3 regions of the Ornithinibacillus salinisoli genome follow, and region 1 is predicted to be linked to each of the others. Evidence: riboswitches for the same ligand, from Rfam matches in the RefSeq annotation. Region 1 holds a riboswitch; each other region holds the start of a gene.
What was found. A riboswitch is a leader RNA that binds a small molecule or an ion and turns the genes downstream of it on or off. The one in region 1 is predicted to bind lysine.

Region 1 (4,301 bases):
ACCTGCTCTTGTCCCCCATTGAGAACGAGTTTCCATGAATAGACCTCCCCTTTTTCCCCTTATCACTAAAAAGTAATAAGTATTCTTAATTTTTAATTCTTTTCAGAAATTAATCTTGTCTTGTATTATAACGGTACTTTTTAACTATGTCAAAACAATTTTTTAATTTTCTATATTATTATTATTGTTTAAAATAATAGTTAAAAAGAAAGCGCAACCATTAGTATCATATATGACACGAGCTGTTATTTTAATACACATTTTTATACAAAGGCAGTTTTTTATAGATAGTTTTGAATGCAACTTAATGAGTAATTAAGTGGGCAGTAACATACTGTTCAGAACACTACTAAAGTATCTTGTACTGTCTCTCAGGTGTCTTCGTGAAATTCCTCCGATCTTCACTCGTTGAATTGTTGCTTGTGAGCGAATATTTCGATTTATGAGCGAATTGTTGCTGGTTCTGAGCGAATATTTCATTTTATGAGCGAATTGTTGCTGGTTCTGAGCGAATATTTCATTTTATGAGCGAATAGCTGCTGGTTCTGAGCGAATATTTCATTTTATGAGCGAATAGCTGCTGGTTCTGAGCGAATATTTCATTTTATGAGCGAATCGCTACTGACAGTATAAGCATCCCAAGGGAGCTTGAACAGATGTCACACTTGTACTGGAAGTGAAAGCGAAGTATTTTCCCGGAGTGGGTTTCTAACTCTCGTTTCAATAGGATTAGAGTAAAATACGTTATAAAATTGCTATGCATTTTCTATCAATCGTAAAATTGCCTATACAAAAAACCTTGCACCAATTAAGATGCAAGGTTCCTTTCTAGTCTTTTTTTAAGAGAAAATGACTAAATAATGCACAAGCTATGATAATTATAAACGTTACCAGTAATCCTAATAATGCAGCATGGGTAATTCCTACGATTAAATAACCGATAGCAGCTGCAACTGCTGCGATAATTGCATATGGTAGCTGCGTTAATACATGGTCGATATGATTAGCTCCAGCCCCAGTGGATGATAGAATCGTCGTATCGGAAATCGGAGTACAGTGATCGCCAAATACTGCACCAGCTAGAACGGCTGCTAATGTTGGTAATAATAAGGATACATCCGTAATTGCTGTAACTTCAGCAGCAATTGGTAGCATGATACCGAAAGTTCCCCAAGATGTACCTGTAGCAAGTGCCATAACACCAGCTATCAAGAAGAATAAAAATGGCAATAATGCTGCACTAATATTCGCATTCTCAACTAACTGAGCTAGATATTCTCCCGTTTCTAATGTTCCAATAATAGAACCAATCATCCAGGCTAGTAGTAAAATGTAGATTGCCGGTAGCATTGTTTTAATTCCTTCTACAAATACTTTACTCGTGTTTGCTTTTGGTTTCCCAAGAAGTATGTGAAATACTAGTGCAGTTACTACTGCAGCTAGTCCACCAATGAATAAGGATAGGTTTACATCTGTATTCTCAAATATAGATAATATAGTAATATCGTTTTCGCTTGCCTGAGCACCTGTTACGACCATTGCTGATATAGTTGCTACTAATAAGACAACTATTGGAATTATTAGATGGTATACCTTGCCACCTCCATGCGATTTAAATGTATTACTTAAATCTCCTGGTACCATTTTATTTTTAGGGTCTAGTAAATCCCCTTGTTCTATCGCACGTTTTTCATGTTTACGCATTGGTCCAATATCCATTTTTAGATAAGCAACTAGAAATACTAACAATAACGCGCCTAATGCATATAAATTAAATGGGATCATCTTTATAAATGCTCCAAGTGGTTGGAAGTCAGTAATTTCGTTCGCTGCCATTAGACCTCCGATAATCCCGATTAAATATGCCCCCCAGCTTGATATCGGGGAAATAACTGTAATAGGTGCGGATGTAGAATCAATAAAGTAAGCTAATTTCGCACGTGATATCCGATGACGATCTGTTAGAGGTCTAGCAATTTGCCCAACAGCTAGTGCGTTGAAGTAATCGTCAATAAAAATAATTAGTCCTAATACAGGTGTCATCAGCTGTGCACCTGTTCTCGTTTTTATTCGTTTAATCATCCATTCTCCAAATGCTCTACTACCACCGGAAGCCTGTAAAAATGCCGTCATGATTCCAAGTAATAGTAAAAATCCAATTAGGAGAAGCTCTCCTATGTTCCATTCTCCATCTGAGATAAATATACCTACGAAGATATCCCATATTTCTTTTACTGCAGCCAATATCGAAAAATCATGAATAAATAATGCTCCGATAATGATCCCTGCTCCAAGTGAGAGCAAAACTTTTCTAGTTAATAATACAAGTACTAACATAATTAGTGCTGGAATAATTGAAAAAATTGTTCCTTCCATCTTTGTAACCTCCATTGTTGTAGTGTAGTTAGTTTCTGTGAAAGTACATGTGGAGATACGCTCGTTTTGGAAAAAAACACAAAAAAGCAATGATAGAAAATAACCTATCATTGCTTAACAATTTACGTTATCCTCCATTTCGATCAGTAGTTCCCCATGCACACACAAAGCATGACAGTTTGCCTTTTATTCAAAGACAACCCAGCAGTAATAAGTTTGACGCTTATTACGCTTCGGCAAGTAGTCCTTTCATCAATAATCATAGATGTCATACTCCTATTGATTAATCTTACTACTTGCGCCTCTACCTCACCGATCTGATAAGGTTTCAATATTTAATTTCGAAATCTATCATACTAAAAAATTAATCATCTTGCAAGTCATTATCCCCTATTTCTTCTTTCGGTACCGCTATGGAGGGGCCGCTTCCATTCCCCCCATAAAATTCTGGTACTTCTCCCATTACTAAATGTTTGTCAATTAAGATTTTCGTACTTACCTTTTCAACATCCGTAATAAAAGGTATTATAATTTGAACATCTGCTTCTACTTCAACATAAATAGACACATAAACATTGTTAATAGGTAGAACTTCTCTTTCTTCTACTAACTCTGTACGAACTGCACCAATAAGTTCAAGGTTGACAGGTATTCTTGGTCCTAAATTTGCAAGGATAGAATTACCTGTCGCCTGCCCAATTGGTATCTCAATGACGGTTGGGTCGCGATCAACAAGTTCGTCAACAGTATCTCCATATGGATCAGGTTCACCTAGTGGGTCCTGATATTTAGGAGGTTCCCCTCGATTCATACTATGAAAAAACTCTTCGACTCTATCTGTTGCTGCACGATTTATTTTATTTACTACAGACGAATCCCAATCAACAATCGTAATATAACCCTCATTATTTCGTTGTGTAATAGCTATATCTTCAAAAGTATAATTTTCTGCAAACTTAACTGCAGAATTAATACCTCTAGTTGCAAACTCGGTTGTTTTTTCATTTGCTACTTCCATTAATGTAGGCGTAATACCCTTATCAATTATAATAATGCTAACAATTGTACATATCGTAAATAAAATAAATGTCACCATTAATATCATCCGTACTGGAGGTGGTGATCGTCTTCTTTTAAATCTCATCCGCTGTCTCATCTTGAAAAACCCCCTTAAAACAATCTATGCTTGTTCCAAGGGGGTTAGAATATAAATTTTACTAGTCATTTTTCCAATTATTCTACGTTACATTTCGTTATTGTTATGTTTAGTTCCTTTGATAGATCTAGTTCATATGGTGTAATCATTTGTTTATGCTTATCTTTTATCACCCTAACAATAGGACGATCGCAGAGGTGTTTATTCTGTTTCACAACTACACCACTTGTTCCATCATTTAGTAAAACAGTCAGACCATTGGGATATACAACAATACTTTTCTTGAATGCTTCTACCATTTCCCTATCAAACAAGTTTACAGCGCCTGCATAAAGGATTTCTAATCCTTCGTGAGGAAGCATTGCATCCCGATAAACACGATTACTGGTAACTGCATCAAATACATCAGCAACACCAATGATTTTGGCATATGTATGGATTTTATCACCAGATAAGCCTCGCGGATATCCTGATCCATCTAAGCGTTCATGATGCTGATAAGCACAGTGAGCAACTACAGATGACACAGATCCTTGTTTACGGAGTAAATCAAATCCAATAGTTGTGTGTTCTTTCATAATTTCGAACTCTTTATCTGATAACTGATCAGGTTTTTGTAATACATCATAATCTATAAAAGCTTTTCCTATATCATGTAATATCGCACCAGTGCCTAATTCCGCTAATTCTTTTTCATTTAAATGTAATGCTTTTCCAATCGCTAAAGCATAGATAGTGACATTCAATGAGTGTTGAAAGATATAATCAT
Region 2 (4,301 bases), 340 kb from region 1:
GCCATATCCACATGAAGCCATTTACAAGCTTCTGGTACAAAGCGTCGAAGGAAGAGACTGGCAGTAATCGAACCAGCTTCTGTCTTTGAACTCGTATTACTAAAATCAGCAAAGTCACTATTTAGGTAGTCATCATATGCATCTACTAAAGGCATTGGCCAGTTATAATCACCATTTGTATCCCCTATCTCTTTCATTTTAAAGGCAAGCGCTTCATCTCCAAACACACCTGCCAGTTTTGTTCCAAGTGCATTCCAAATAGAACCAGTTAACGTGGCTATATCAACCACATATTCTGCTCCTTTTTCACCAGCACGGATTAATCCGTCTGCTAAAATCAGACGACCTTCTGCGTCAGTGTTGCCCACCTGAACAGTTGATCCGTTCTTGTAATGAATGACTTCTCCAGGTAGTACTGCATTTGCATCTGGCATATTTTCAACAATTGGAATTAATGCAACGACATTGACCTTTGCTGATGAAGAAGCTAATAATTTCATTGCACCAGAAACAGCAGCAGCACCTCCCATATCCATGCGCATACTACTAATATCTTTCCCCTTTTTTAAACTGATTCCACCTGTATCAAAAGTGACTCCTTTTCCGACAAGTGCAACTAATGGCTTCGATTCATCACCACGATAGGTAAGTTCCACAAATGCTGGATCATATTTACTACCTCGACAAACGGTAAGTACTCCGTTCATTTCCATTTCTTCAATCGCCGTTTTATCTAACACATTAACCTCTACACTCGTATCCTTAAATTCATTCGTTAGAATCTCTGGAAAAGACTTTGGATTTAATGTACTTGGAATCTCATTCATAAGGTCTCTTGAAAAGGCAATTGCTTCTGCACGATGTACCCCAGTTTGTACGAAAGAAGAATGTGCTTCTTGATCCGTTACTTGTAATGTAGTTGATAAATTCTTTGCATCGGTTTTGTATTTTTGAAATGTATATGTACCTAAATTCCATCCCTCAACAAATGCTGTGACAACTGATTCCGCCTCTAAATTGGAAAAAGTACTCGTCAGCTGTTTCATCTCGATCGATGCTGTATCTATATTTCTTTTTCCTAGTTCTCTTGCTATGGATCCAGCTGTCATCCTCATATCTTCATAGGATGCGCTATCGTTTTCCTTCATAACAACAACTAACTCTTCAGCTAAAATTGTTGTGACATACGATGATGGCGTATTTTCTACAAAATTTCTTACTTGTTCATTTGCTTGTATCATTTTGTCATGGGTAAAAATAATTTTTGCTACATTTGTCACGTTAAATTCCCCCTTTTTATCTATTGTATTTATTTCGACTCACGAAGTAAAATTCCCTGCTTGTCTAATAAACTTTTTAATCATATGATTGTTCCTTTCTTAATATACTGTTAAGCAGACTGAAGGAGGTTTACATATGCCAAATGGAAAGCATCGAATGACACTTGAAATTCCAATATGGAGGGTGTGGGATTTCGTTAGTGATATGGACAAATGGGCACCACTTGTTCCAGGGTATATGAATCACGAAATAATCAATGAAAAACAATCTACTTGGAAGTTTATAGGTGACATAGGTATCATGCAAAAAACAGTCCACTTACAGGTCGATATTACGGAATGGAAAGCACCTTCAAAGGTAACTTTCGTATTAACGGGAATTAATGAAAACGTAAAGGGAAATGGTTATTTTGAAGCTGAATCACTTAATGATAAAGAAACAAATATGACTAGTAATTTAAATATCACTGCAAAAGGCATGATGGGACCTATGATTAATAAAGTGTTAAAAACAATGGTTCCCAAAATGACCAAAAACTTGACAGAGAATGTCGCAACCAAAATGGAAGAAGAAAGTCAAAAATATCGTGTCGGTTCCTATAGTAGATAAAATTAGTTAAATTGATAATATTCTGTTATACTCCTAATTTCTAATTAATACTTGCATTATCACTATTATTCTAGTATAGTAAAAATCGTAAAATTTAATAGTAGACCTTATCAGATCGGTGAGGTAGAGGCGCAATTAGTATAAGTATTCAACAGGAGAATGACACCTATGATTGTTGATGAAAGGATTAGTTGCCGAAGCATAATAAGCAGTCAACCTTATTATTGCTGGGATGACTTCTGAATAAGAAGCATACTGTCATGCTATTACAAAAGCATGGAGGACTACTGATCGAAATGGAGGATAACGGATATTGTAAAACAATGATGTGTTATTTTCTATCATTGTTTTTTTATGTTTTAAAAAGGATGAAATTGGCCACTTCATTCCCCACCAACTCCTCTTTCAGTTACACTCTATGCACACCTTTTAAACAAATATACGAAGTAAAGGATGGGCATCATGAGTACAAATTCAACTCAAAAGAAAAAATTTGAATTCCCACACGGATTCGTCATTTTATTTGCATTTATTGTTTTAACAGCTATTCTCACCTATTTTATTCCAGCTGGAGAATATGAACGTACGACAACAGAAGATGGAAGAACAGTAGTCGTTGACGGTACTTACCAAACTGTTGAATCAAACCCAGCAGGATTTTTTGATATTTTCCAATCGATTCATATCGGTATGGTTGATGCAGCAGGGATTATCTTTTTCATCTTTATTGTTGGAGGCGCTTTTGGAATTCTTCGTGCAACCAATACTATTGAAGGTGCATTTGGATCCATGTCTAAAAAGCTAGCAGGAAAAGAACTTCTAATGATTCCAGCCATCATGTTATTTTTTGCTGTAGCTGGCGGGACGTTTGGTATGGCAGAAGAAGCTATTCCATTTGTATTAATTATGGTACCACTTGCAATCATGATGGGCTTTGACTCGATTACAGGAGCTGCCATAGTAATCGTAGGTGTTTATGCCGGATTTGGTTCCGCATTTATGAATCCATTTACTGTAGGTGTTGCGCAAGGTATAGCAGGTCTTCCAACATTCTCTGGAATGGGCGTGCGCTTTATCTTTTGGTTAATATTTGTGACGGTGACAATTGTTTATGTCATGCTATATGCAAGAAAAATTAAAAAAGATCCAACGAAAAGTATTATGTATAAAGAAGATTTACAACGTCAAGTTGACACAGAAATTACAACGCAACAAACATTAACAAAAAGACAATGGATCATATTAGGTGTACTAATCCTAACGATCGTTGGATTAGCACTTGGTGTCACATTACAAGGTTGGTATATTACTGAAATTGCTGCTTTATTCCTTGTGATGGGTGTATTAGTTGGTATTATTGGTAAAATGAAAGTAAATCAAATCGCTGAATCATTTGTAAAAGGCTGTGAAGAATTAGTCATGGGGGCATTAATTGTAGGATTTGCCTATGCGATACTAACAATTCTACAAGACTCGAACACAATTGATACCATTTTATACGGTGTATCTAGTCTAGTATCCGGATTGCCAACAAGCTTCTCAGCCATTGGGATGTTGTTTACACAAAGTCTATTAAACATTATTGTTCCATCTGGAAGTGGACAGGCAGCACTTAGCATGCCAATTATGGTACCATTAAGTGACTTACTCGGTGTTGATAGACAAACCGCTGTACTTGCATATCAGTACGGAGACGGTATTACAAATATGATCGCACCAACAGCAGCCGTATTATTAGCAGGACTTGCTATCGCCAAAATATCATGGATTAAATGGGTAAAGTGGATCTGGCCACTCATAGTCATCCACCACATCATAGCAATCATCTTTGTAACCATTGCACACATCTTCTTGTGGTAAGGTGCCTGTCACTCCCAGGTTTTTGTCGTATTTTGTCGATAAGAGTTTCATAGACAACAGGAGGAAGCAGTTATGTTAGAAAAGTTATATAACAGAATTCAAGAGATCTACCCAGAATTGGTTCATATTCGCAGAGAATTTCATATGAATCCAGAATTATCACATCAAGAAGTTAACACACCAAAGAAAGTTGCTGAATATTTAACTAATCTAGGAATCGATGTTCAAACCGCTGTCGGAGGTAGAGGTGTAGTTGGAACTTTAATTGGCGGAAAACCTGGCAAAACTGTCGGACTGAGAGCTGATTTTGATGCACTCCCTATTCAAGAAGAAGCTGAGGTAGAATTTAAATCTCGTATCCCAGGAGTTATGCATGCATGTGGACATGATTTACACACAGCAACATTACTCGGTGTCGCTAAAGTGCTTAGTGAAGTAAAAGATGAAATTCCAGGAACCATTAAATTTATCCATCAATTCGCAGAAGAGGCTACTCCGGGTGGTGCGAAACCTATGATAGAGGATGGATGCTTAGACGGTGTAGACATTAT
Region 3 (4,301 bases), 330 kb from region 1:
ATTGCTAATACATTGGGACCTACTTCATGAAGCTGTAGCTCAAAGCTAGTGACGATACCAAAATTCCCTCCACCACCACGAATGGCCCAAAATAAGTCTTCGTGTTCTGTTTCATTAACAGATATAATTTCACCTTCTGCTGTTACCATACGAACACCTACAATATTGTCACATGTTAATCCATATTTCCCACGCAAATAACCAAATCCTCCGCCTAATGCTAAACCAGCTACACCTGTTTTAGATACGGTTCCAGTCGGTGTTGCTAAACCATACTTTTGCGTTTCACAGTCTATATCAGCCAGAGTTGCTCCACCTTCAACTATAGCAACCCGACGATATTCCTCTACATGTACTTCCTTCATATTTGACAGATCAATCATAACTCCATTATCACAAACTGCAGTTCCTGCAACATGATGTCCACCGCCACGGATGGAAATTGTTAAGTTTTGATCGTTTGCGTATTTTACAGCTGATACTACGTCAGCTTCAGATTTACACTCAAAAATCACAGCTGGCCTACGATCGACAGCACCATTCCAAACCTTTCTTTTCACCTCATATAATTCATGATCCGGAAGAATAATTTGCCCACTTTTTTCAACGGATAATTTTTGATCCATTCATATTCCCTCCATGTATATTGAAGTTTCATAGTAAAGAAAGTTATCTAGCATGCTGATCTAGTTAACAATCCGTGATCCTTTTCTGTACAAAAAAGCGTATCACAGCATTCATGCCTTGTAATGTATACCTAGGTATATATTTTTCGTTAAGCTCTTTCGTATTGATTATTCTCGTTTTGATGTAAAATGCGAAGTAACTACAACGTGAACCATTTATTATTTCTCTTCTCCATTTGGAGTTTCATCATTGTTATGAGCGACCGAATGACACTTTATTCTCTCTATTCGGGCTTTCATCACTGCTATGAACGACCGAATGGTACTGTATTATCTTCATTCAGGCTTTCATCACTGCTATGATCGACCGAATGACACTTAATTATCTTCATTCGGGCTTTCATCACTGCTATGAACGAACAAATGGCACTTTATTATCTTCATTCGGGCTTTCATCACTGCTATGATCGACCGAATGGCACTTTACTCTGAAGCAACCCTATGTAATGAAGCAGTCTTATAAATCCCTCATCAATATTCATTTCTTGAATCAAACAACAGTCTTTTAATAACAGATTTTCGTTATAAAGCTGTTATTAAAATATTTTCTTGTACAATTCATTTTATTTTGATAAGATATACACAATTTCATAGAAGACCTTATCAGATCGGTGAGGTAGAGGTGCAGCATATATAAGTATTTAACTGGAGGATGACAACGATGATGGTTAACGAAAGGATTTGTTGCCGAAGCATAATGAAAGTCAATTTTATTATTGCTGGGATGTCCCTGAAAAAGAGACATACTGTCATGCAAGCAATGTGCATGGAGAACTACTGATCGAAACGGAGAATAACGTATAATGTGAAACAATGATTGGTTGATTTCTATCATTGTAGTTTTGGACTTAAGATAATTAAGTACCTCACTCATATCTCCTTTCCCCTTCATTCAGTTTTTCTCTCTTTTGTACAACGTTAATATACAAGGAGAGGTACACCATGAGAAAAATTTATACCAACGGAAATATCTACACATTTGATTTTACCAAACCAAATGTCGAAGCTGTCGTTATCGAAAACGGACGCTTTATTGACATGGGATCAACAAAAGATATGTTACTTCACTGGGATTCTCCAACAAGTGAAGTGATTTCATTAGAAGGTAAAACGGTTACCCCTGGATTGGTGGACAGCCACCTTCACCTTTCAATGATTGCAGACAAATTTATTAACTTAGATTTAACGGGAGTACGCTCCAAAATTGAAATGCTAGAGAAAGTCCAAGCCAAAGCAAAAACCCTCAATCCGAATGAATGGTTATTGGGATTCGGCTGGGATGAAAATTTATTTACAGACGGGACAATTCCTACCATTCACGAACTTGATCATGTGGCACCGAATAACCCATTATTAATTTCCAGAATCTGTAGCCATGCAAATGTCATTAATAGCAGCGCGTTAAGGGTGAGCAATTATCATCCAACCATGACGATCCCAGAAGGTGGATCCATTGTACTTGATGAAGTAACAAAACAACCAACAGGACTAGTTCTTGAATCCGCCGCAGAAATTTTCAAACAGCATATACCTGAAAAATCATACACTGATTTAAAAAGTGCTATGCGCCAAGCAATTCAATTTTCGATCCAGCAAGGATTAACAAGTGTCCATACGAATGACCCACTCCACTTGGGTGGACTTCATCAAACCTATCAAATCTATCATGAATTATTGAACGAGGAAGGTCTTGGACTGCGTTCCAATCTATTAATCAATCACGAATTCTTAGAGGATTTACGAGATGCAGGAATGTATGCAGGTTATGGGAATGAAACATTGAAGATTGGTGCGGTGAAAATATTTGCTGATGGTGCATTTGGTAGAAGAACTGCATTACTCTCAGAGGAATACGCGGATGATCCGGGAAATTATGGTGAAGCAATGTACGATCAAGAAACCTTATTCACTCTAATTAAAAAATCCCGTGACTTATCGATGCCGATTGCTGTTCATACAATTGGTGACCAAGCTTTAAAAAATGTGCTTGATATTCTCGATCAGTTTCCTACTGTAGCACACCGAGATCGTTTGATTCATACACAGGTACTAACAAAAGATCTAATAAAGAGATTAGCAAATCCAAGTAGAATAGCAGACATTCAGCCACGCTTTTTAGTAGGTGATTTTCCTTGGGTGCAAGAACGTCTTGGCAAAAACCGTATCCCATTATCCTATGCATGGAAATCACTAATGGACGCTGGAGTTATTTGTGCAGGAGGATCTGATTCGCCAGTTGAACCAGCAGACCCGCTATTAGGAATTCACGCAGCAGTAACGAGAAAAGCTCCAGGGCAAACACATCATGGTTGGAACCCAAGTGAGAAATTATCCATGTATGAAGCATTTCGTTTATTTACAGAATTAGCTGCCTACCCAACAAATGAAGAAACTATAAAAGGTACCATTTCTAGAGGAAAATTAGCCGATATGACTGTTTACTCGAAAGATCCATTTATGATGGAAGATGCTGATGAACTACTGCAAACAGAAGTTGAACAAACAATCATAGGCGGAGACATTCAGTACACGAAAATGACGGCAAAGACTCAAATATAGGGAACATACTAAACTTTTTTTGAGCACCCCTCCTTGAGAAGAGAAGTAATTTTGAAAGAAGTAACTACCTCGTGAGTAGTTACTTCTTTTAAATTACGCTGAAGCTTTTATTTCTTCAGCATTTATATTTCCCCACTTTTTATTAAATAGATAAGCTAGTAAAACGAGTACAATTACACCTACAAGAAGTGCAACGATTGAAGAACCTGTTATTCCAGCAATTAAGAATGATGCAATACCACTAATTCCTGCAGTAATCGCAAAAGGCATCTGTGTATTAACATGGTCAATATGATCACTAGATGCACCAGCAGAAGAAAGAATGGTAGTATCAGAAATTGGAGAACAGTGGTCCCCAAAAATCCCCCCACTCAATACCGCTGCAATAGCTAAAAACATCGAAATGTCCATCGACTCGGCAAGCGGCATTGCTATTGGAACCATTATCGCAAATGTACCATAGGATGTACCTGTCGTATATGCAACAATACCAGCTACAATAAACAATAAAACTGGAATAATGGCCGGTGCTGTTGTTTGCTCAGCTAAATTCACAATAAAGTCTGCTGTTCCAAGTTCAGACGTTACACTTCCAATTGACCAAGCTAGCGTTAGAATAATATACACAAGCATCATACTTCTAAATCCTGTTACAACAAGATTAACAGACTCTTTAAAGTTAAATAGTTTTTGCTGCATACCCATTGCAAGACCAACAATCACTGCACCAAAAGCAGCCATTAAAATAGACAATCCACCATTTGATTCCCCTACTGCCGTAACTAAATCATTTTCTGGGAATCCACCTGTCCATAATAATAGCGGTGGGATTAGTCCGATTAATACAACTAGTGGTACAATCAAGTTACGCATTTTAGGTGTATGTCCTTCCACCATTTCTACATCTGTCAACGAATCATCAGATGGTGGTTCTGCACCATCACGTAACAATTTACCTTCTGTTCTTGCTCGATGCTCGGCGCGAGCCATTGGACCATAATCCCAGCGTTTATAAATAACAATTGCCACAAGTAAAAGGGCAAGGATGGAATAAAA

Region 2: it holds a riboswitch for lysine, as region 1 does, so the genes downstream of both, ACFSTA_RS14140 (YfcC family protein) here and ACFSTA_RS15800 (Na+/H+ antiporter NhaC family protein) in region 1, are expected to answer to the same signal.
Region 3: it holds a riboswitch for lysine, as region 1 does, so the genes downstream of both, ACFSTA_RS14190 (amidohydrolase) here and ACFSTA_RS15800 (Na+/H+ antiporter NhaC family protein) in region 1, are expected to answer to the same signal.

Annotation. Positions count from the first base shown of each region.
Region 1 is NZ_JBHUMI010000017.1:362,279-366,579, reverse strand. Features, by position in the region: gene ACFSTA_RS15805 (sodium-dependent transporter) at 1-36, opposite strand, end outside; gene ACFSTA_RS15800 (Na+/H+ antiporter NhaC family protein) at 829-2,376, opposite strand; lysine riboswitch at 2,516-2,691, opposite strand; gene yunB (sporulation protein YunB) at 2,741-3,532, opposite strand; gene ACFSTA_RS15790 (HD-GYP domain-containing protein) at 3,610-4,301, opposite strand, start outside.
Region 2 is NZ_JBHUMI010000017.1:21,287-25,587, reverse strand. Features, by position in the region: gene ACFSTA_RS14150 (leucyl aminopeptidase family protein) at 1-1,280, opposite strand, end outside; gene ACFSTA_RS14145 (CoxG family protein) at 1,417-1,890, shown strand; lysine riboswitch at 2,007-2,185, shown strand; gene ACFSTA_RS14140 (YfcC family protein) at 2,353-3,750, shown strand; gene ACFSTA_RS14135 (M20 metallopeptidase family protein) at 3,823-4,301, shown strand, end outside.
Region 3 is NZ_JBHUMI010000017.1:31,696-35,996, reverse strand. Features, by position in the region: gene ACFSTA_RS14195 (FAD-binding oxidoreductase) at 1-626, opposite strand, end outside; lysine riboswitch at 1,296-1,471, shown strand; gene ACFSTA_RS14190 (amidohydrolase) at 1,629-3,245, shown strand; gene ACFSTA_RS14185 (Na+/H+ antiporter NhaC family protein) at 3,339-4,301, opposite strand, start outside.